DNA from 4 places in the Streptomyces sp. NPDC014734 genome. Region 3 is predicted to be linked to each of the others. Evidence: riboswitches for the same ligand, from Rfam matches in the RefSeq annotation. Region 3 holds a riboswitch; each other region holds the start of a gene.
The links. A riboswitch is a leader RNA that binds a small molecule or an ion and turns the genes downstream of it on or off. The one in region 3 is predicted to bind cobalamin.
Positions count from the first base shown of each region.

Region 1: another riboswitch for cobalamin. It lies ahead of ACF1CT_RS33075 (CoA-acylating methylmalonate-semialdehyde dehydrogenase); the one in region 3 lies ahead of metE (5-methyltetrahydropteroyltriglutamate--homocysteine S-methyltransferase).
Region 2: another riboswitch for cobalamin. It lies ahead of ACF1CT_RS17810 (ABC transporter substrate-binding protein); the one in region 3 lies ahead of metE (5-methyltetrahydropteroyltriglutamate--homocysteine S-methyltransferase).
Region 4: another riboswitch for cobalamin. It lies ahead of ACF1CT_RS02475 (ribonucleoside-diphosphate reductase subunit alpha); the one in region 3 lies ahead of metE (5-methyltetrahydropteroyltriglutamate--homocysteine S-methyltransferase).

Region 1 is NZ_JBIBYN010000030.1:32,454-38,289, reverse strand. It holds gene ACF1CT_RS33095 (hypothetical protein) at 1-211, shown strand, start outside; gene ACF1CT_RS33090 (energy-coupling factor transporter transmembrane component T) at 217-1,398, shown strand; gene ACF1CT_RS33085 (ABC transporter ATP-binding protein) at 1,395-3,056, shown strand; gene ACF1CT_RS33080 (ECF transporter S component) at 3,053-3,880, shown strand; cobalamin riboswitch at 4,016-4,194, shown strand; gene ACF1CT_RS33075 (CoA-acylating methylmalonate-semialdehyde dehydrogenase) at 4,417-5,836, shown strand, end outside.
Region 2 is NZ_JBIBYN010000010.1:36,448-42,283, reverse strand. It holds gene ACF1CT_RS17820 (ABC transporter ATP-binding protein) at 258-1,028, opposite strand; gene ACF1CT_RS17815 (FecCD family ABC transporter permease) at 1,025-2,128, opposite strand; gene ACF1CT_RS17810 (ABC transporter substrate-binding protein) at 2,140-3,186, opposite strand; cobalamin riboswitch at 3,217-3,403, opposite strand; gene ACF1CT_RS17805 (alpha/beta hydrolase) at 3,636-4,778, shown strand; gene ACF1CT_RS17800 (sensor histidine kinase) at 4,831-5,836, shown strand, end outside.
Region 3 is NZ_JBIBYN010000010.1:259,537-265,372, forward strand. It holds gene ACF1CT_RS18795 (SPFH domain-containing protein) at 162-1,175, shown strand; gene ACF1CT_RS18800 (hypothetical protein) at 1,172-2,071, shown strand; gene ACF1CT_RS18805 (NUDIX hydrolase) at 2,257-2,757, shown strand; cobalamin riboswitch at 3,016-3,240, shown strand; gene metE (5-methyltetrahydropteroyltriglutamate--homocysteine S-methyltransferase) at 3,406-5,724, shown strand.
Region 4 is NZ_JBIBYN010000001.1:565,150-570,985, forward strand. It holds gene ACF1CT_RS02455 (sugar ABC transporter substrate-binding protein) at 1-183, opposite strand, end outside; gene ACF1CT_RS02460 (GntR family transcriptional regulator) at 463-1,227, shown strand; gene ACF1CT_RS02465 (DUF3311 domain-containing protein) at 1,568-1,822, shown strand; gene mctP (monocarboxylate uptake permease MctP) at 1,819-3,447, shown strand; cobalamin riboswitch at 3,615-3,743, shown strand; gene ACF1CT_RS02475 (ribonucleoside-diphosphate reductase subunit alpha) at 3,884-5,836, shown strand, end outside.

The sequences.
Region 1 (5,836 bases), on a different contig from region 3:
GCCGGGATCGCCGAGCCCTTCCCCGACCGCCGCGGACGGTCCTGCCGAGGGTGCGCCGGGCGCCGGAACCGAGGTCGTCGACGCGGCCCCGGCCGGCGACGCGAAGGTCGACGCGGGGTCGGTCCTGCCGGTGGTGGTGGGCGGCTCGCTGATCGTGCTCGTCGGTGGGGCGGCCGTGTTCGCGGCCAGGCGCCGGCGCCGCACGGAGTAGCCGCGGTGCCGCGCACCACGCCCGTGACGACACCCGTGGCCGGACACGCTCCGGACACGGGCGGCCGTCGCCTGCCGAGAACGCTTCACCCGGTCGCCTGGTGGATCTGGGCGCTGGCCCTGGCCACCGCCGTCAGCCGCACCAACAACCCCCTGCTCCTGTTCCTCGTGCTCGCCGTTCTCGGCTACGTCGTCACCGCGCGCCGCACCGACGCTCCCTGGGCGCGAGGCTTCACCTACTACCTCTACCTCGCCCTCACCGTCGTCGCGATCCGGGTGGTCTTCCGGACCGTCTTCGCCACCGGCATCGGCCCGCACGACCACTTCCTCTTCTCGCTCCCGCACATCGCCACCCCCGACTGGTACGCGGGCATCCGGCTCGGCGGACCCGTCTCGTTGGAGGCCCTGCTCTCGGCCGCCACCGACGGGCTGCGGCTTGCCTGCATGCTGTGCTGCGTCGGGGCCGCCAACACCCTCGCCAATCCCAAACGGGCCCTCAGGGTTCTGCCCGGCGCCCTCCACGAACTCGGGGTCGCCGTCACCGTCGCCATCAGCGTCGCCCCCCAACTCGTGCAGAGTGTGCAACGAGTCGCCCGTGCCCGCAGACTGCGGGCCGGGCGGAGCAGAGGTCTCAAGGCACTGCGCGGCATCGTCGTCCCCGTCCTGGAGGACGCCCTCGAACGTTCTCTGCGGCTGGCCGCCGGAATGGATTCCCGGGGCTACGGCAGAGCGGGCGGCGCGACCCGCCGTTCCCGCCGGGCGACCGGGGCGCTGATGCTCCTCGGGATGTGCGGTCTGTGCGCCGGGGTGTACGGACTCCTCGACGCGACCACACCCACGTTCCTCGGGTTCCCGGCGATGGCGGCGGGAGCCGTGCTGTGCGTGGCGGGTCTGCGTCTGGGGGGACGCAGGGTCTCTCGCACCACGTACCGGCCCGACCCGTGGCTGCTTCCCGAATGGGCTGTCGCCGGAGTGGGCGTGCTCTCCGCCGTCCTGCTGTTCGGCAACGTGGGCTACAACGCGGCCGAGCTCAACCCCTCCATCTATCCGCTCAGTTGGCCCTCGCTGCCGTGGGTGCCGGTCCTCGCGATCCTGCTGGCCGGGACCGCCGGGTTCCTGGCGCCGCCGCCGACCCCGCTCCACCCCGTCGTGCCTCCGCGGCGCACCGAGAAAGCCGAGGCCACGTGATCACTTTCGACCAGGTCACCGTCCACTACGACGACGCGGCCGAACCCGCGCTGCGCGAGGTCGACCTCACCGTCGAGGAGGGCGAGCTCTGCCTCGTCGTCGGTCACACCGGCGTCGGCAAGTCCACGCTCCTGGGCGCCGTCAACGGGCTCGTGCCCCATTTCACCGGCGGCACACTCCACGGCCGCGTCACCGTCGACGGCAGGGACACCGCCACCCATCCGCCCCGGGAGCTCGCGGACGTGGTCGGTGTGGTCGGGCAGGACCCGCTCGACGGCTTCGTCACCGACACCGTCGAGGAAGAACTCGCCTACACGATGGAGCAGTTGGCCATCGCTCCGACGGTCATGCGCAAGCGCGTCGAAGAGACCCTCGATCTGCTGGGTCTGGCCGACCTCCGCCACCGCGCCCTGCACGAACTCTCCGGCGGCCAGCAACAGCGCGTGGCCATCGGCTCCGTCCTCACCGCGCACCCCCGTGTCCTCGTTCTCGACGAGCCCACCTCCGCCCTGGACCCGACCGCCGCGGACGAGGTCCTCGCCGCCGTGACCCGCCTCGTCCACGACCTCGGCGTCACCGTCCTGATGGCCGAGCACCGCCTCGAACGCGTCGTCCAGTACGCCGACCGCGTGGTCCACCTCCCGGGCGGCGGGCGCGTCGTGCACGGGCCCCCCGCCGAGATCCTCAGGTCGTCCTCCATCGCCCCGCCGATCGTCGAACTCGCGCGCGCCGCGGACTGGCACCCGTTGCCGCTGTCCGTCCGCGACGCCCGCCGTGCCGCCGCCCCGCTCCGTCGCGCGCTGGCCGGTGTCACGCCCGCACCGGTACGTCCCGTTCCGGCGGCGGGGACGGTGCTTCTGGACGCGCACGGCATCACCGTCAGCTATCACGGCGTCCCCGCCGTCCGCGAGGCCGACCTCGGCCTGCGCGGTGGCGAGATCACGGCGCTCATGGGGCGCAACGGTTCGGGAAAGTCCTCCCTGCTGTGGGCGTTGCAGGGATCCGGCCCGCGCGGGGCCGGGCGCGTGCGCGTCACCGGCGAGGGAGCGCCGCGCGATCCGCGCACCCTGCCCGCGGCGGCGGCGCGGCGGCTCGTCGGGCTCGTTCCGCAGACCCCGTGCGACCTGCTCTACCTGGAGAGCGTCGAGCAGGAACTGCGGCAGGCCGACAGCGAGTCGGCCGACGGGAGCGAGAGTCCCGGGGCGCGCGAGATCCTCGACCGCCTCGCCCCGGGCATCGACGACGCGACCCACCCCCGTGACCTGTCCGAAGGGCAGAAGCTGGCCCTCGTCCTCGCGATCCAGCTCACCGCGACGCCTCGGGTCCTGCTCCTCGACGAACCGACACGCGGGCTCGACTACCGGGCCAAGGCGGAGCTCACGGAGATCGTCTTCGCCCTCGCCGCGGAAGGCCGCACCGTCGTCATCTCCACGCACGACGTCGAGTTCGTGGCACGGACGGCCGACCGGGTCGTCGTCATGGCCGAGGGCGACATCGTCGCGGACGGCCCCACCCGCGAAGTCATCGTCGCCTCACCGGTGTTCGCACCGCAGACCGCCAAGATCCTGGCACCGCTGCCCTTCCTCACCGTCGACCAGGCGACCTCGGCACTCGACGCGCACGACACCGCGTCCGGCGACGGCGAGGACCGGTCATGAGCGCCGGTGGCGCGACGGCCATCCGGATCGGCCCACGGGCCTCGCTGGTCATCGCCCTGGCCGCCCTCGTCGGAGTGGTGGCGTTCTTCTGGCCCTTCGTCGTCGCGCCCGGAACGTTCGGCTCGAACTACACCCCCACGCTCATCTTCGGCGTCCTCCTGGTCCTCGTGCTCTGCGTGGTGCTCTCCGAGATGGCCGAGGGCGGCATCAACTCCAAGGCCCTGGCCATGCTCGGCGTGCTGTCCGCCGTCAACGCGGCACTGCGCCCCCTGGGCGCCGGAACGGCCGGCATCGAAACGGTCTTCTTCGTCCTGGTCCTGGCCGGGCGCGTCTACGGGCCGGGCTTCGGCTTCACCCTCGGCTGCACCTCGCTCTTCACCTCCGCGCTGATCACGGGCGGCGTCGGACCGTGGATGCCGTACCAGATGTTCGGCTGCGCCTTCGTGGGCATGCTCGCCGGATTCCTGCCCCGCGCCACCGGCCGCCGGGAGGTCCTGATGCTCGCCGCCTACGGATCGGTCTCGGGCTACCTCTTCGGGTTCCTGCTGAATCTCTCCTTCTGGCCGTTCTCCCTCGACCCGAACAGCTCCATCGCCTACCTTCCGGGCCTGCCGTTCACGGAGCAGTGGCACCGGTACCTTGCCTTCGACCTCGCCACCTCGCTCGGCTGGGACACCGGGCGCGCGGTCACCAACTTCGTCTGCATCACGCTGGCCGGCCCGGCCGTACTCACCACCTTCCGCCGCGCCGCCCGCCGCGCCCGCTTCCGGGCCCCGGTGCGTTTCGCGCCCTCGCTCCCCAAGGGACCCGGCGGGGAGGACTGACGCCCGTCCCCGGCAGCCGTGTCCCCGGGGCGCGACCGAGGGCCGACCGGCAGGCGGGCCTCCGTCGCGGGCGTGGACGCACCTTGTTCTCCACGGCACTTCGAGTGGCGGGGTGGACTTACTAGGACGTCCAACTATATCTTCGGGGGACTAGGTCCGCGGTGCAGGGAAGCCGGTGTGAATCCGGCACGGTCCCGCCACTGTGACCGGGGAGTGTGCTGCCATCCACACGCCACTGGCGAGGTCTGCCGGGAAGGCGGGCGGTACGCGGAGATCCGGGAGTCAGGATACCGGCCGCGGAATGTTCCGTGTTTTCCACGAGGATGGAGCAGACACGCATGGCACCGGTCCGTACCCCCGACCACGACCCTGGTGATCCGGCGGAGCGCAGGCGACCCGTCGCGCGCTCGTAGACCTCCGGGGCCCCGGCCCCGTAGCTCGCTGTCCCACGGCTGTCCCGGCAGGACACACCTCCGTGTGCCCGGCTGCGGCCCGCCGTGCCATCCCCGGATCTCACCTGACGAGAGCAGGCAACCATGGTCCGTGAACTCACCCATTTCATCGGTGGCAAACACACCACCGGCACGTCCGGCCTCTTCGGCGACGTGTACGACCCCAACACCGGCACCGTCCGGGCCCGCGTGCCGCTCGCCGGCCGCGCCGACACCGAGACGGCGATCGCCGACGCGACCGCCGCGCAGCAGGACTGGGGGCAATGGAACCCGCAGCGGCGTGCCCGCGTCCTGTTGCGTTTCCTCCGGCTGGTGGAGGCGGAACGCGATTCCTTGGCCCGCCTGCTGTCGTCGGAACACGGCAAGACCGTCGCCGACGCGCACGGCGACATCCAACGCGGTCTGGACGTCGTCGAGTTCGCCGCCGGAATTCCCCATCTCCTCAAGGGCGAGTTCACGGACAACGCGGGCACCGGCATCGATGTGCACTCCTTGCGCTCCCCGATCGGTGTGGTCGCCGGAATCACACCGTTCAACTTCCCCGCGATGATTCCGCTGTGGAAGGCGGCACCCGCTCTCGCGTGCGGGAACGCCTTCATCCTCAAACCGTCGGAACGGGACCCGTCCGTACCGCTGCGGCTTGCCGAACTGTTCCTGGAGGCAGGCCTGCCGCCCGGCGTCCTGAACGTCGTCAACGGCGGCAAGGAAGCTGTCGACACCCTCCTGGAGGACCCCAGGGTGGGCGCGCTCGGTTTCGTCGGCTCCACTCCCGTCGCCGCGCACATCTACGCCACCGCCGCCGCGCACGGCAAGCGGGCGCAGTGTTTCGGCGGTGCCAAGAACCACATGATCGTGATGCCGGACGCCGACCTGGACCAGGCCGTCGACGCACTCATCGGCGCCGGATACGGATCGGCCGGAGAGCGCTGCATGGCGATCTCCGTGGCCGTGCCCGTCGGGCAGGAGACGGCCGACCGGCTCGTCGCCGCGCTCGGGGAACGCATCGCCGCGCTCCGGATCGGCCGCTGCGACGACCCGGAGGCCGACTTCGGCCCCCTGGTCAGCCGGGACGCCGTCGACAGGGTCCGCCGGTACGTGGACATCGGTGTCACCGAGGGCGCCGAACTCGTCGTCGACGGACGGGACTTCTCCCTGCCCGGCCACGAGGAGGGCTTCTTCGCGGGAGCGTCCCTCTTCGACCGTGTCACCTCGCGGATGCGGATCTACCGGGAGGAGATCTTCGGTCCCGTCCTGTGCGTGGTGCGTGCCGCCGACTACGAGGAGGCGCTGCGCCTGCCCAGCGAGCACCCCTACGGAAACGGTGTCGCGATCTTCACGAGGGACGGTGACACCGCCCGCGATTTCACCCGCCGGGTGAACACCGGCATGGTCGGCGTCAACGTCCCGATCCCCGTCCCCGTCGCCTACCACACCTTCGGCGGCTGGAAGCAGTCCGGATTCGGCGACCTGAACCAGCACGGCCCGGACGCCATCCGCTTCTACA
Region 2 (5,836 bases), 220 kb from region 3:
TGAAATCGGATCGTGATGGTTACCCGGGCCGACTCGCGGTGAATCCCCACGGCCTCTCTTCCCCGTGTGAGATGTTCGGCATTCGGGACAGCCCTTGAGGGCCGTCCCGAAATCCCCGGCGCGCGCACGACGACCGCTGCGGCGCCCCACCGCGTCGTCGGAACGTCCGCATACACCCAGTATGCGGACGCTCCTCCTCGTGCGAGGCACCACATCTGACGCCGCGCGCCGGTCCACCACGGAGTACGGGACGGCCCTCAGGGGAGAAAGGTCACATGAGGGGCCCCGGTACGGGGATGAATGACGACTTCCCCGGTCACTCCGTACACCTCCTGGAGCAACTGCGCGGTGAGCACTTCGGCGGGCGGTCCCGACGCGGTGACCTCGCCGTCGCGCAGGACGTAGAGGCGATCGCAGTAGTACGCGGCCAGATTCAGGTCGTGGAGCGCGACCAGGACGGTGGCGGGGAGCTCGCGCAGGACGCCGAGGACGTCGAGCTGATGACGTATGTCCAGGTGGTTGGTCGGTTCGTCGAGAACGAGCAGGGCGGGCTGCTGTGCGAGGGCGCGGGCGATGAGCACACGCTGGCGCTCGCCGCCGGAGAGCCGGTCGAAGGGGCGGTCGGCCAGCGCCGTCGCGTCCACGGCTGCCAGCGCCGATTCGATCAGACGGGCGTCCTCGGCCGTGTCACCGGTGAACAGGCTCTTGTGCGGGGTGCGTCCCATGGCCACGACCTCCCGTACGGAGAGGTCGAAACCGGCGGCCGACTCCTGCACCACCGCGGCGAGCGTCCGCGCCAGTGTGCGCACGGGCAGCGACCAGGCGTCCGCGCCGTCGACCCGCACCTGGCCGGTGTCGGGCCGCAGGACGCGGTAGACGGCCCGCAGGAGGCTGGACTTGCCGCTGCCGTTGGGGCCGACCAGTCCGATCACCTCGCCGGGCCCTGCGTGCAGCGAGACATCGCGGACGAGGCGGTGCGCGCCCGCGGTCAGCGTGACGCCGTCGACGGCGAGTTCGGTTGCGTTCATGCCACTGCTCCATCGGCGTGTCGTCGGGCGTCACGGCGCATGAGCCAGAGGAAGAAGGGCCCGCCGCACAGCGCCGTCAGCACTCCGACCGGGATCTCCATCGGCGCGGCGACTGTGCGGGCGGCGATGTCGGCCCAGATCAGGAAGACGGCTCCGGCCAGTGCGGCCGTGGGCAGCACACGACGGTGATCGCCGCCGACGAAGAGACGCACGATGTGCGGCAGCATCAGCCCGACGAAACCGATCGGCCCGGCCGCCGCGACCAGGATTCCCGTGACGAGGGACAGCAGGATGAACATGCGGGCCCGGAAACGGGCCACGTCGAGCCCCATCGTCGTGGCGGCCTCCTCGCCCGCCAGCAGCAGGTTCAGGTTCCGCGACTGCACCAGGAGGACGGCGATGCCGACCAGCAGGGCCGCGCTGGGCAACCACAGCGTGCCCCAGTCCACGCCGCCGAGGCCGCCGAGCGTCCAGGCGAGGACGGCACGCGCCTCGTGGCCCCGGCCGGCGGTCAGCAACAGCAGATCCGTCACCGCGGTGAGCATCGCGGCGATCGCCACACCGGACAGCACGAGCCGTACCGAGGTGATCCGTCCACCGGTGCGGGCGGTCGCGTAGACCACCAGCAGCGAGCCCAGCGCGCCGACGAACGCGGCGGCCGACAGCGATGCCGGCCCCGCCGCACCCACCCCGAGGACGATCACCGAGACCGCGCCGAGGGACGCGCCGGAGGACACCCCCAGCAGGTACGGCTCGGCGAGCGGGTTACGGATCAGGGCCTGCATGGCGGTACCCACCACGGCCAGCCCGGCCCCGGTCACGGCGCCGAGCAGCACCCGCGGCGCCCGCACGGTCAGGACGATCGTCTCCCGGGCGCGCGACCAGGTCGGCTCCGAGCGGTCGACGCCCAGCGCGTGCGTGATGATGCCCCACACGTCACCGGGCGGCACGTGCACCGAGCCGATGGCCAGCCCGGCCGTGACGGAGAGCAGCAGGAGCACCGCGAGGACGGACAGCGTGACGGCGAGGGCGGCCCGACCCGACCGGGTTCCGCGACGCGTGCGCGATTCGGCCGCGGCCGCGGCCGGGCCGTCCTCCACGGATGTCCGCGTCACCGGAAACGCTCGGGGTGCAGCCCGCGGGCCAGGCCGTCGACCGCGTAGGCCGACCGGATGCCGACCAGCGTGTCGGTCAGCGGCAGCACCACGAACCGTTCGTTCCTCACGGCCGGGACGTCGGCGAGCGCCGGCTGCGAGAGGAGGAACTTCTTCTTCTGCTCGACGGTGCCGGATCCCGCGTAGTCGTAGATGGCGATGACCTCGGGCTTGCGGGCCACCACCTGCTCCCAGGAGACGTCCCCGAAGACGTCGTCCAGGTCCCCGAAGACGTTCCTGCCGCCGGCCAGGCGGATCAGCTCGCTGCCCAGGCCCTTGCCGCCCGCGGTGAACGCCGTCTTGTCGCCGCTGTCGTACACGAAGACGGGCACCGCGGGGGCGTTCTTGACGGCGGTGGCGGCCTTGTCGACGCGTCCGCGGAGTTCGGTCACCAGCTTGTCGGCGCGGTCCGGTATGCCGAAGACGCTGCCGACGGTACGGATCTCCTCGTAGGTGTCCCGCATCGTCACGGGCTTGTTCTTGGCGCAGTACTCGCGGTTGAGGTAGGTGTCGATGCCCGCGTCGGCGAACGCCTTGCGGGAACGGCCCTCGTTCTCGGCGAACGCGCTGCCGTAGCCGCCGTAGACGAAGTCCGGCTCCGCGTCCAGGATCGACTCGAACGACGGCTCCTTGCGTGCCAGCTCGGGGATCGCCTCGAAGTCCTTCCTCAGCTCGGGCAGGACGGCGGAGTCGGGGAACGCGGTGCCGACCATGCGGTCCTTGAGCCCCAGGGCGAGCATCAGCTCCGCCGGGTGCTGGTGGATGGTGACGACGCGTGCGGGCGGCTTGTCGTACGTCGTCTTCACACCGCAGTTGTCGACGGTGACCGGGAAACCCCGGGCCGTCGCCCGCGCGGCGGCCTTCCGGTCCTCGGGGGAGTCCTCGCCCGCCCCGCAGCCCGCGGCGAGCAGGACGGTGGACAGGGCGGCAGCCGCGGCGGCGGCGCGCAGCGCACGACGGCGGGCGGGCGGGCAGACGGGGCGGCGGGGAATGCCGAAATACACGTAGAGCCTCCTGGGGAGTCCGCGCTCCCTCACAACGGGCCCGCGACAGGGCAGTGTCCTGACTCCCGGATCGACGTTCCTCCCGCCCTCCCGCGCCGCGCGCGGTGGCATGCCGAAGGGGTGCACTCCCCGGTCACAGTGGCGGGACCGTGCCGGATTTGCACCGGCTTCCTGTGGTCCGTCGCGGCGATGACCTGCCGATATTACGTTTCCTTGAGGTTGCGGCACAAAGGCGGCCGGTGTGAGTGATCGCACCCCGGCGGCCGGATCCGTCTCCGCGCCCTTCGCGGTGCGAGCCGGCGCACCGGATCGCACCGCCGGTGAGACGGCGAACGGGCATCCGGACGGCCCCGGCGTCAACACGGGGTTCCCGGCTGTCTCACATCCGACGTAAAGAGGCGGAAAAGCGGGTAAACCTTTGCGGCGTGTGCGGCATCCTCCCTGGCGTGATGAGCCTGACGGGGACACCCTTCTTCCTGGCCACGGTCGCCCTGGCCCTGGTCACCGTGCTGCTTCCGCTGTTGCTCTGGGGCCGGGTGGGCGGACCCGCCGTCGTGCGCGGTGCGGCGCGCCTGGTGATGGTCGTCCTCGCGCAGGCGGCGGCCGTGCTGAGCGTCTTCGTGATGGTCAACAACGCCAACGGCCTCTACGACAGCTGGGCCGACCTGCTCGGCACCGGACACCACGTCGTCGCCGCCCCGGACCTGGGGAGCGACGGACTCGGCACCGACAAGCGGCTGGCGGACCAGCCGAGGACCGTCCAGCACTTCGGCCCGACGCACGACGCCCGGATGGGCCGGGGCGTCCGCGTGACCCAGTTGCGCGGCCCGGTGTCGGGCGTGCGCGGCGAGGTGTACGTATGGCTCCCGCCGCAGTACGACCGGCCGTCCTTCCGGCACCGGAAGTTCCCCGTGGTCGAGCTCCTCGGCGGTTTTCCCGGATCGGCGAAGGCGTGGTTCGTCAGCCTGCGGGTGCAGTCGCAGCTGGAGGCCGGAATGCGGAGCGGGAGGATCGCCCCGTTCATCCTCGTGGAGCCGCGGACCAACCTGCTGGCGGGCAAGGACACCGGGTGCGCCAACGTGCCGGGCGTCGTCGACGCCGAGTCCTGGCTCAGCGTGGACGTCCGGCAGATGGTGACCGACACCTTCCGCGCGCAGAGCCGCGCGAGCGGCTGGGCGGTGGCGGGGTACTCGGCGGGCGCGCACTGCGCCGTGAAGATGGCACTCGCCCACCCGGACCGGTACCGGGCCGCGGTCGGCCTCTCCGGCTACAACGACCCGGCCGCCGAACGGGCCTCCCTCACGGCCCGGACCCCGCATCTGCGGAGGGTCAACAACCCGCTGTGGATCCTGCGCCACGCCACCACCCCGCCACGCGTCTCGCTCTACCTCTCGGGCTCCCGCGACGACGGCTACCGCGACGGCCTCGCGCTCCGGCGCGCGGCGGTGCTCCCGACACACGTGGTGGTGGCCGGAGTGAGCGGGCCGCACACCACGGGACTCTGGGAGCGTCAGGTGCCGCAGGTCTTCCGCTGGCTCACGGCCGAACTCTCCCCCCACAGGGGCCGGGTCCCTCCCGCCAAGGGCGTCTGACCGCGGGACGCCACACGATGCCCGGCGCGGCCGTCCACCCTACGGTGGTGGCATGGCGGTGATCAGCGGATGGAGGCGGCGGGACCGGGGCCGCAACGGCGTGCTGGACGCGCTGGGCGTGGTGGCACTGTTCGTGCTGTCCATCGTTGCCGCCTCGGTCGTGCCGCACGAGCACTACTTCTCCCTGCGCTGGTCCGCAGTGGTACTGGCGGCAGTGGGCTGTGCCGCGCTGCTGTGGCGTCGCCGTCACCCGATCGGCGTACTGGTCGTCGCGGTCGGCTGCGGAGTGGTGTTCCAGGTGTTCGGGTTCCGCGAGAGTCCGCTGGTGATCAGCCCGGTCCTGGTGTCGGTCTACACCGTCGCCGTGCTCACCGACCGGCGTGCCACCTGGACCGCGGCTTCGCTTTCGGCCGCCGTTCTGGTGGGAGCGGCGGTGATCTGCGATCCCCGCTCCTGGCTGGCTCCCGACAACGCGGCGATGCTGGCGTGGACCGCCCTGCCGGCGGCCGTGGGGGACGGGGTGCGCTCGCGCCGCGCCTACGTCGCCGCCGTGGAGGAACGGGCGGAGCACGCGGAGCGGACGCGCGAGCAGGAGGCGCAACAGCGGGTGGCGGCCGAGCGGGTGCGGATCGCACGCGAGCTGCACGACATCGTCGCGCACCACATCGCCCTGATCAACGCTCAGGCCGGGGTGGCCGTCCACCTGGTGGAACGGCGGCCGGAGCGGATCCTCGCCGCACTGGAGGACATCCGGGACACCAGCCGGTCGGCGCTCGACGAACTACGGGTGACCGTGGGCCTGCTGCGACAGTCCGGCGACCCGGTGGCGCCACGCGATCCCATGCCGGGCCTCGCGCGCGTACCGGCGCTCCTGGCGTCGTTCGAACGCGCCGGTCTGACCGTGAGCCATACCCGGCGGGGCACCGCGGAACCGCTGGCCCCGGCGGTCGATCTGGCCGCGTACCGCATCGTGCAGGAGGCCCTGACCAACGTGCACAAGCACGCCGGGGCCGACCACGCCCGGCTGTTCCTGCACTACCGCCCCGAGCGGCTGACGA
Region 3 (5,836 bases):
CGCGCCCACCGGAACCACCACGACGGGCCGCCGGCCGCGAGCGCCCACAACCCCGCACCGGCGTCCTCCGGCCGCAGTCGGCGCACCCATTTTCGTCCACTTGACGATATTGAACCACTCCCTTTATCGTCTTCATGACGAGAAGAAGGGGGTCCCTCATCATGGCCGACATCACCCAGCGCTTCGGCTGGCGGCACCTGCGCTCCGCACCCACCGCCCACATCCGTCACCACAAGCGCGGCAGGCTCGCCCACGACGGACCGGGGCTGAGCTTCTGGTACCGGTCGCTGACCGCCGCCCTCTCCGAAGTCCCGATAAACGACCGCGAGTTGGCCATGGCCTTCCATGCGCGCACATCGGACTTCCAGGACGTCACCGTGCAGGCCACCGTGACGTACCGGATCAGCGACCCGGCCGAGGCCGCGGCCCGCCTCGACTTCTCCGTCGACCCGGACACCGGGGTCTGGCGCGGCGCACCGCTGGAGCAGATCGCCACACTGCTCACGGAGACCGCCCAGCAGCACACACTCGACGTCCTGGCCCGGACGTCGCTGGCCGAGGCCCTCGTCGACGGCGTGGCCTCGGTGCGCGAACGGGTGGCGGCCGGACTCGCCGCCGAACCCCGGCTGCCCGCCACGGGTATCGACGTGGTCGCGGTGCGGGTGGTCGCCATCCGCCCCGAGGCCGAGGTGGAGCGCGCTCTGCGCACCCCCGCCCGCGAGCAGATCCAGCAGGAGGCCGACCGGGCCACCTACGAACGCCGTGCCGTGGCGGTGGAACGGGAACGGGCCATCGCGGAGAACGAGCTAGCCAGCCAGATCGAGCTGGCCCGGCGCGAGGAGCAGTTGGTCGAGCAGCGCGGCACCAACTCCCGGCGCGAGGCGGAGGAGAACGCGGCGGCCGACCGCGTGCGCGCGGAGGCGGAGGCGGCCCGCACGGTACGGCTCGCCCGCGCGGAGGCCGAGGCAGCACGCGAGGTCGGCGCCGCGCGCGCGGAGTCCCAGGCCGCCTGGTTGCGGGTGCACGGCGAGGTGGCCCCCGAGACCCTGCACGCCCTGACGGCGACCAGGCTGGCGGAGAACCTGCCGCGCATCGACAGCCTCACCCTCTCCCCCGACGTGCTCACCGACCTGCTCGGCAGGCTCGGCAGGCCCGGTCCGGGGCCGCGGGCATGAGTCTGGCCCCGCGCGCCGTGCTGGTGCACCGCACCACGGAGTACGAGGAGTTGCTGGCCCGGCACGGCACGCACGGCCAGGCGGCGTTCTTCCTCTCCAGTCGCGGCCGGTCCATCGACCAGGTCGCGGAACGGCACCGGCACGCCCGGCAGGCCCTCGCCGACGTGGCGGCGGCCGTACCGCTGCAATGGCGTCAGTCCCGGGTGGAACGCGCCGACCTCGACCGCTTCCTGTTCGGCCCCGAGGACGTGGTGGTGGTCGTCGGACAGGACGGTCTCGTCGCCAACACCGCCAAGTACCTGTCCGGGCAGCCCGTCGTGGGCATCGACACCGATCCCGGACGCAACCCCGGGGTGCTGGTCCGCCACCGGGCGCCGGACGCGGCGGCGCTGCTGCGGGCCGCCGGGTCGCCCCGGTGCGCGGCGGACGAACTCACCATGGTCGAGGCGGTCGCCGACGACACCCAGCGCCTCCTCGCCCTCAACGAGATCTACCTGGGCCCGGCGGGCCACCAGACCGCCCGGTACCGGCTCGGCCCCGACACGCCCGACGCGCCCACCGAGGCACAGGCGTCCTCGGGTGTGCTGGTCGGCACCGGCACCGGCGCCACGGGCTGGCTCCGCTCGCTGTGGCAGGAGCGCGGCAGCGCCCTGCCGCTCCCGGGGCCCACCGACGCGCGGCTGCTCTGGTTCGTCCGCGAGGCCTGGCCGTCACCGGCGACCGGCACCTCGTTGGTCTCCGGCGAGCTGGAACGGGGGCAGGGGCTGAGGCTCACTGCCGAGTCCGACCGGGTGGTGGCCTTCGGCGACGGGATGGAGGCGGACGCACTGGAACTGACATGGGGCCAGAGCGTGCGACTGGGCATCGCGGACACCTCGCTGCGGCTGGCCCTCTGACCGGCCGGACCGGTGGATCGCGCGACCCGGCACACCCGCCCCGCGGCCGGCCCCCCGTCGATGCCCCGCGGGCGACCGGTCACCGCGCCGGCGACGAGGGTACGTAGGCTTGTCCTCGGGCCGCCGCCCGCGGATGCCGTGTCGCCGTGGCCCGTGACATCCCGCGCCCGACCGCAAGGAGCACCATGCACTCCGGCCCCGCCGATCCCCTCCCCCGCAACGCCCGTCCGCCGGTGGCGCAGGCGGCGCTCGGTGTGGGCGTCATCGTGCGGGACGCCCGAGGACACGTGCTGCTGGGCAGGCACCGCGGCGGAACCTGGGAACTTCCCGGCGGGAAGGTCGACCCGACGCACGAGTCCGTCGCCGCAGCCGCCGTCCGCGAACTCCGCGAGGAGACGGGGCTCCAGGTGGACGTGGACGACGTGACCGTCTTCGCCATGCTCCACGACGTCGTCGCGGGGATCAACCGGGTGTCGATGGCGGCCCTGGTGACGGTGGAGTCGGCGGAGCCGCGGGTGACCGAGCCGCACCTCATCAGCACCTGGCGGTGGACCGCGCCCGACGCGCTGCCGAAGGACTTGTTCGACCCCTCCGCCCAGGTGCTCGCGGCATGGCGCCCCGATCTCCCGATCACGCACCCGCCGGCCCACCGGCTGGACATCACGACCGGTACGACCGGGGCATAGCCCTCAGGACGCAGTCCGCCGGGGCCCTCGGGCGGTCCGGTGGCCACCTCACCGGACCGTACGAGGTGCCGTACGATCCCCGTGCCCCGCTGCCCCCCTCACGTCCGGCCGACCGGATCCGCCGGACCTCGTGGGCCGGTCGTCCCGGACCCCGTCGCACCGCCCGCGGGGCTCCCGCCCCGGTGCGCCGCGTCGCCCGTGTCTCAGCTCACCATCCGGATCGTGGACGACGTGCCCCGTCGGATCACACCACCCTCTAGGCTGGGCCTCGCAGCTGGTTCGCCCCGTCCGCCAGGCGGGATGCGTCGCAAGAGGGAACCCGGTGGGAATCCGGGACTGCCCCGCAGCGGTGAGCGGGAACGACCGCCGTCATACGCACTGGGTCCGACGTACAGGGCCTGGGAAGCGACGGCCAGTAGGTGCCTCGTACGACACGAGGCGTGCCCGCGAGTCCGAAGACCTGCCAACTGCCCGCACACGAACCACTCGTGCGCGGACATTCCGGTGACCTCGTGGGCGGGTCGGCGTACATATCGGTCGGACGACCGCGCTGTGCCGCGCGAGGTCGTCGCCGTCCGGTCCGTCACCCCTTCGCGTCCTCGTCCCGTCACCGGGATCTCAGGGATTCATCTCGCGAAGGAGATCTCCGTGACCACCACGACCGCAGCCGCGGCAGCACGGGCCACCGTGTACGGCTACCCCCGCCAGGGCCCGGACCGGGAACTGAAGAAGGCGATCGAGGGCTACTGGAAGGGCCGCGTCACCGCCGACGCCCTCCGGTCCACCGCCGCCGGACTGCGCGCCTCCAACTGGCGGCAGCTGGCCGGGGCGGGCATCCAGGAAGTACCGACCGGTGACTTCTCCTACTACGACCATGTCCTCGACACCACCGTCATGGTCGGTGCGATCCCCGCCCGGCACCGGAGCGCCGTCGAGACGGACGCCCTGGACGGCTACTTCGCCATGGCACGCGGCACCCAGGACGTCGCGCCCCTGGAGATGACCAAGTGGTTCGACACCAACTACCACTACCTGGTGCCCGAGCTGGGCCCGGACACGGTGTTCACCGCCGACTCCAGCAAGCAGGTCGCCGAACTGCGGGAGGCCCTCGCCCTGGGCCTGACCGCGCGTCCGGTACTGGTCGGCCCGGTCACCTATCTCCTCCTCGCCAAGCCCGCCCCGGGCGTCCCCGCGGACTTCGAGCCGATCACCCTCCTCGACCGCCTGCTTCCGGTGTACGCCGAGGTCCTCGCCGATCTGCGCGCGGCGGGCGCGCAATGGGTGCAGGTCGACGAGCCCGCCCTCGTCCAGGACCGCTCCCCGGCCGAACTGGAGGCCGCCGCGCGCGCCTACGGCGGCCTCGGTGCGCTCACCGACCGGCCCAAGCTGCTGGTCGCCTCGTACTTCGACCGGCTCGGCGACGCCCTGCCCGTCCTGGCCAAGGCTCCGGTGGACGGGCTCGCCCTCGACTTCACGGGCGCGGCCGCGGCCAACCTGGACGCCCTCGCCGCCGTCGGCGGACTGCCCGGCAAGCGCCTGGTGGCGGGGGTGGTCGACGGCCGCAACATCTGGGTGAACGACCTGGAGAAATCCCTGTCCGTCCTCGGCACCCTGCTCGGACTTGCCGAACGGGTCGATGTCTCCGCGTCCTGTTCGCTGCTCCACGTGCCGCTGGACACGGCGGCCGAACGGGAGATCGAACCGCAGATCCTGCGCTGGCTCGCCTTCGCCCGTCAGAAGACCAGCGAGGTCGCCACCCTCGCCAGGGGGCTCGCCCGGGGCACCGGCGCGATCGCCGCGGAACTCGCCGCCAACCGCGCCGATCTGGCCTCCCGCGCGAGTTCGCCGATCACCCACGACCCGGCCGTACGGGGCCGCGCCGCCGCCGTCACGGAGGCCGACGCCCGCCGCTCCCAGCCGTACCCCGAACGGGCCGCGGCCCAACGGGCCCACCTCGGCCTGCCGCTGTTGCCGACCACCACCATCGGCTCCTTCCCCCAGACCGGCGAACTGCGCACCGCCCGCGCAGACCTGCGCGCGGGCCGGATCGACACGGCCGGCTACGAGGAACGCATCAGGGCCGAGATCCAGGAGGTCATCTCGTTCCAGGAGAAGGCCGGACTGGACGTCCTCGTGCACGGCGAGGCCGAACGCAACGACATGGTGCAGTACTTCGCCGAACAGCTCAGCGGATACCTCGCCACACAGCACGGCTGGGTCCAGTCCTACGGCACCCGCTACGTCCGGCCGCCGATCCTGGCCGGTGACATCTCCCGCCCCGAGCCCATGACGGTCAGGTGGACGGCCTACGCCCAGTCCCTGACCCCCCGCCCGGTCAAGGGCATGCTCACCGGACCCGTCACCATGCTCGCCTGGTCCTTCGTCCGTGACGACCAGCCCCTCGGCGACACCGCCCGGCAGGTCGCCCTCGCCCTGCGCGACGAGGTGAACGACCTGGAGGCCGCCGGGACCTCGGTCATCCAGGTCGACGAACCCGCGCTGCGCGAGACACTCCCGCTGCGGGCGTCCGACCGACCGGAGTACCTGGCGTGGGCCACCGAGGCCTTCCGGATCAGCACCGGCAACGTGCGCCCCGACACCCAGATCCACACCCACATGTGCTACGCGGAGTTCGGCGACATCGTCCAGGCCATCGACGACCTCGACGCCGACGTCATCAGCCTGGAAGCGGCTCGCTCCCACATGCAGGTCGCCCGTGAACTGGCCGCCCACGGCTATCCGCGCGAGGCGGGACCGGGTGTCTACGACATCCACTCCCCCCGCGTTCCGGGCACCGGGGAGGCGGCGGAACTGCTGCGCACCGGTCTGAAGGCCATCCCCGCCGAACGGCTGTGGGTCAACCCCGACTGCGGCCTGAAGACCCGCGGCTGGCCCGAGACCCGGGCCTCCCTGGAGAACCTGGTCGCCGCCGCCCGCACGGTCCGCGAGGAGCTCTCCACGTCCTGACACCGGCAACGACGGGCCGGGGAGGGGTCGTCCGGCCTCCTCCCCGCCCGAGGCCCGGCGCCTGCCGCGACGGGCCTCGGGCGGTCGTTCGTCGGCGGAGGCGGACATCTCC
Region 4 (5,836 bases), on a different contig from region 3:
CTCGGCATTGACGTCCTTGACCAGTTCCGGCCAGGTGGTCCGGGCCTCGCCCATGAGCCAGACGGTCAGGTTGTCCTTGCGGTCCTTCGGGTCCTTCGACGATGCCTTGTCGTCGGAACCACACGCCGCGATCGACACCAACATGCCCGCGACGCCGATCGCCGCGATGAGCTTGCGCTTCACGCCAAACCCTCCTCAGGGATGCTGCAACCCCGCCCACCGCGAAGACATTCGACGAGTACTGCTGGGGCTGGACCTGGTCTTTAATGGTTTAGACCAGTACCGGGAGCTTGGCCTAGACCTTTAGGGGTGTCAAGGGTGTATAAGAAGTGCACTCGCGTCCGTTATAGGACCGACACCTAAGGGAGGGCGACGAGCCGTGACCGGACCGTGCCACCATGTGAGCCGCGACAGACGGAGGAGCCGGTGACGGCAGCAACGCAGCAGTCGGGAAGGCGGGCCATGGGCGCCGGCGGGGGCAGTTCGGAGAACGAGACGGGCGCGGCCACACGCACGGCGCGCGTCCCGAAGTACTACCGGCTGAAGCGACATCTCCTCGACATGACGGACACCATGCCGCCGGGCACCCCCGTGCCGCCGGAACGAACCCTGGCAGCCGAGTTCGACACCTCGCGCACGACCGTGCGCCAGGCGCTCCAGGAACTCGTCGTCGAGGGCCGGCTGGAACGCATCCAGGGCAAGGGCACCTTCGTCGCCAAGCCGAAGGTCTCGCAGGCGCTCCAGCTCACCTCGTACACCGAGGACATGCGCGCCCAGGGACTGGAACCGACGTCCCAGCTACTGGACATCGGTTACGTCACGGCCGACGACATGCTCGCCGGTCTGCTCGACATCTCGTCCGGCGGCCGGGTGCTGCGGATCGAGCGGCTGCGGCTCGCCAGCGGCGAGCCCATGGCGATCGAGACCACACACCTTTCGGCCAAACGCTTTCCGGCGCTGCGCCGTTCGCTGGTGAAGTACACCTCGCTCTACACCGCGCTGTCCGAGGTGTACGACGTGCGGCTGGCCGAGGCCGAGGAGACCATCGAGACCTCTCTCGCCACCCCGCGCGAGGCCGGGCTGCTCGGTACGGACGTGGGCCTGCCGATGCTGATGCTCTCCCGCCACTCGCTGGACGGACGGGGCGAGCCCGTGGAATGGGTGCGCTCGGTCTACCGCGGCGACCGGTACAAGTTCGTGGCGCGCCTGAAGCGGCCGACCGACTGATCTCCGGCCCGGACGGGGCACCGGCCCCGCCACCCGCGCGGAATCGATCGGCCGGATGCCCCACCGGGCCCGGCAGGGCATCCGGCCGATCGATTCCGGCCACCCCTTCCCCGTCGCACCAGCACCCCGTCCGCCCCCGTGGAACGCTGTTCCCCACGGGGGCGTTCCGTGTGTCCGGGACGAACGAACTCCCGTACGCCTGACCGGATTTCGCATATGTGTACCCGCCCGCGTGGCCGTTTCCGGACCGCAACGCGGCCGGGGGTGACGGTGACCGGAAACCTCCCCTAGATTTCCTGCGCGTCACAGCAGGTGATCAGCGAGGGGACGGAGTCGCCGCATGTCAGCAGGGCCGGAAGGAAAGCCGCCCACCATCACACCGGTACGGGTCGTCATCGCCCTGTGCCTCGTCGCACCGTTCGTCGCGATGCTCTGGGTGAGTTCGTACGCGAAGGTGGACCCCACCTTCATCGGCGTTCCGTTCTTCTACTGGTACCAGATGCTCTGGGTACTGATCTCCACCGCGCTCACCGCGACCGCGCACACGCTGTGGCGGCGTGACCAGCGCGCCCGCAAGGGGGGTGCGTCGGCGTGAAGGACGGCGTGAACGGCGTCGCGCTCGGCGTCTTCGTCTTCTTCTTCCTGGCCGTCACGGTCATGGGCTTCCTGGCGGCGCGCTGGCGCAAGGCCGAGAACGAGGCGAGTCTCGACGAATGGGGCCTGGGCGGACGGTCGTTCGGCACCTGGGTCACCTGGTTCCTGCTCGGCGGCGACCTGTACACGGCGTACACCTTCGTCGCCGTCCCCGCGGCGATCTACGCGGCCGGCGCGTCCGGCTTCTTCGCCGTGCCGTACACGATCCTGGTGTACCCGCTGATCTTCACCTTCCTGCCCCGGCTGTGGTCGGTCTCGCACCGGCACGGGTACGTGACCACCTCGGACTTCGTGCGCGGCCGGTTCGGTTCGAAGGGCCTGTCGCTGGCGGTCGCCGTCACCGGCATCCTCGCCACCATGCCGTACATCGCGCTGCAACTCGTCGGCATCCAGGCGGTGCTGGACGTGATGGGCGTCGGCGGCGGCGAGAACACCCACTGGTTCGTCAAGGACCTGCCGCTGCTGATCGCCTTCGCGGTGCTCGCCGCGTACACCTACTCGTCCGGCCTGCGGGCGCCCGCGCTGATCGCGTTCGTCAAGGACGGGCTGATCTACCTGGTCATCGCCGTGGCGATCATCTACATCCCGATCAAGCTGGGCGGCTTCCACGACATCTTCGCCGCCGCGCAGGAGAAGTTCGCCGGGCCGCCGGGAGGGAAGCCGACCGGTGCCCTGGCCCCCGGCGCGGGCAGCCAGTGGGGCTACGCCACCCTGGCGCTGGGCTCGGCGCTGGCGCTCTTCATGTACCCGCACTCGATCACGGCGACGCTCTCCAGCCGCAGCCGCGACGTGATCCGGCGCAACACCACGATCCTGCCGCTGTACTCGCTGATGCTCGGGCTGCTGGCGCTGCTCGGTTTCATGGCGATCGCCGCCGGGATCGAGGTGGACAACGGGCAGCTGGCCATTCCGCAGCTTTTCGAGAACATGTTCCCCGACTGGTTCGCGGGGGTGGCGTTCGCCGCCATCGGGATCGGCGCGCTGGTGCCCGCGGCGATCATGTCGATCGCGGCGGCGAACCTCTTCACCCGCAACATCTACAAGGACTTCCTGAAGCCGGACGCGACTCCCGAGCAGGAGACCAAGGTCTCCAAGCTTGTGTCGTTGCTGGTGAAGGTCGGGGCGCTGGCCTTCGTCCTCACCATGGACAAGACGGTCGCGATCAACTTCCAGCTGCTCGGCGGGATCTGGATCCTCCAGACGATGCCCGCCCTCGTCGGCGGCCTGTTCACCCGCTGGTTCCACCGCTGGGCACTGCTCGCGGGCTGGGCGGTCGGCATGGTGTACGGCACGCTGGCCGCGTACGGAGTGGCGTCGCCCACCCAGAAGCACTTCGGCGGCTCCTCCGAGAAGATCCCCGGCATCGGTGAGATCGGTTACATCGGCCTCACCGCGTTCGTGCTGAACGTGATCGTGACGGTGGTGCTGACGTTCGTCCTGAACACGGTGAAGGCGCCCGCCGGAACGGACGAGACGTCACCGGCCGACTACACGGCCGACGCGGGCGACCCGGGTGTCCGGGCGGAGCCGGCGCCGGTCACCGCGGGAGTTCCGGACGGTCGCTGACCGCCCCTTCCCGGCCCCCGGACGGCCCGTCCCCGCCCCTTCGAAAGGGGGCGGGTGGCGGGCCGTCCGCCGCCCGGCACGAGGCCCGCAGGGCGCCTCCTGCGGGCCCGGCACACGGAGGCCGACACAACATCTGGGGGCTGCCTCATCGGGCGGCCCCCACATGTATGCTCATCCTCGCTGTCGTCGCAGGGGAATCCGGTGCGAATCCGGAACTGTCCCGCAACGGTGTGTTCAGTGCGCTTTTGCGCACCCCCGACGAAGTCCGACGACCTGCCGACAGCGCACCCGGCTCGACCGATCCGGGTGCCAGACGTCCGGGCCTCGCGGATGGGCCGGTGGACGCCGTACGCAGTGCCGCCCGCCCAGGGCTCCGTGCTGCCCGGCTGCCCCGTTCCCCCGCCCTGGCCCCGAGCCGAGCGAGGGAGAGCACCACGTGACCATCGCGCCAGCCGATCCGGCCTCAGTCGCCGCGTCCGTAGCGGCCGAGTCCGAGGGAACCGCACAGGACGGACCGGGCACCGCGCTGCTGCGGACCCTGACCGACCTCACCGTCGACCTTCCCGACGCCGACCCCGGACGGGTGGCCGCCGCCGCGCTGCGGGGCCGCAGCGCCCGGGCGGACGAGGCCGAGCTGCGGTCGCTGGCCACCGAGGCCGCCGCGGGACTCATCTCCGAGGACCCCGCCTACTCCCGGCTCGCCGCCCGGCTGCTCACCCGCACCATCGCGGACGAGGCGGCGGGCCAGGGCGCTGTCTCCTTCTCCGCCTCCGTCGCCGTCGGTCACCGCGAGGGCCTGATCGCCGACCGCACCGCCGCGTTCGTCGCGGCCCACACGGCGACCCTGGACGCCCTCGTCGAACGCGCCCTCGTCGACGGCGCCGACGACAGGTTCGGCTACTTCGGCCTGCGGACCCTGCACAGTCGCTACCTGCTGCGCCACCCGCACACCCGCCAGGTCATCGAGACCCCGCAGCACTTCATGCTGCGGGTGGCGTCCGGGCTCGCCGAGGACGACTCGCCGCAGGCCGTGGACGACGTCGCGGCGCTGTACCGGCTGATGAGCCGGCTCGACTACCTGCCGTCCTCGCCGACCCTGTTCAACTCCGGCACCCGGCACCCGCAGATGTCCTCCTGCTACCTGCTGGACTCCCCGCTCGACGAGCTCGACTCGATCTACGACCGCTACCACCAGGTGGCGCGGCTCTCGAAGCACGCGGGCGGCATCGGCCTGCCGTACTCCCGCATCCGGGCCCGCGGCTCGCTGATCCGCGGCACCAACGGACACTCCAACGGCATCGTGCCGTTCCTGAAGACGCTCGACGCGTCCGTCGCCGCCGTCAACCAGGGCGGTCGCCGCAAGGGTGCCGCCGCGGTCTACCTGGAGACCTGGCACGCGGACATCGAGGAGTTCCTGGAGCTGCGCGACAACACGGGCGAGGACCAGCGGCGCACGCACAACCTCAACCTGGCGCACTGGATCCCCGACGAGTTCATGCGCCGGGTCGACGCGGACGGCGACTGGTCGCTGTTCTCCCCCTCCGACGTGCCCGAGCTCGTCGACCTGTGGGGCGACGCGTTCGACGCCGCGTACCGGGCCGCCGAGGCGAAGGGCCTGGCCCGCAAGACGATGCCGGCCCGTGAGCTGTACGGCCGGATGATGCGCACCCTCGCGCAGACCGGCCAGGGCTGGATGACGTTCAAGGACGCCGCCAACCGGACCGCCAACCAGACCGCCGAGCCGGGCCGCGTCGTCCACTCGTCGAACCTGTGCACCGAGATCCTCGAAGTCACCGACGACGGCGAGACGGCCGTCTGCAACCTGGGATCGGTCAACCTCGGCGCGTTCGTGGCCGACGGCGACATCGACTGGGAGCGGCTGGACGCCACCGTCCGCACCGCCGTGACCTTCCTGGACCGGGTCGTCGACATCAACTTCTACCCGACCGAGCAGGCCGGGCGTTCCAACGCCAAGTGGCGCCCGGTGGGCCTGGGTGCGATGGGCCTCCAGGACGTCTTCTTCCAGCTGCGGCTGCCGTTCGACTCCCCCGCGGCCCGCGCGCTGTCCACACGGATCGCCGAGCGGATCATGCTGGCCGCGTACGAGGCGTCCTGCGATCTCGCCGAGCGGTCGGGTCCGCTGCCCGCCTGGGAGCAGACGCGTGCCGCGCGCGGGGTGCTGCACCCGGACCACTACGACGCCGAGCTGAACTGGCCGGAGCGCTGGGACGCGCTGCGCGCCCGCGTCGCGAGGACCGGGATGCGCAACTCGCTGCTGCTGGCCATCGCGCCGACGGCGACGATCGCCTCGATCGCGGGTGTGTACGAGTGCATCGAGCCGCAGGTCTCCAACCTCTTCAAGCGCGAGACGCTCAGCGGCGAGTTCCTC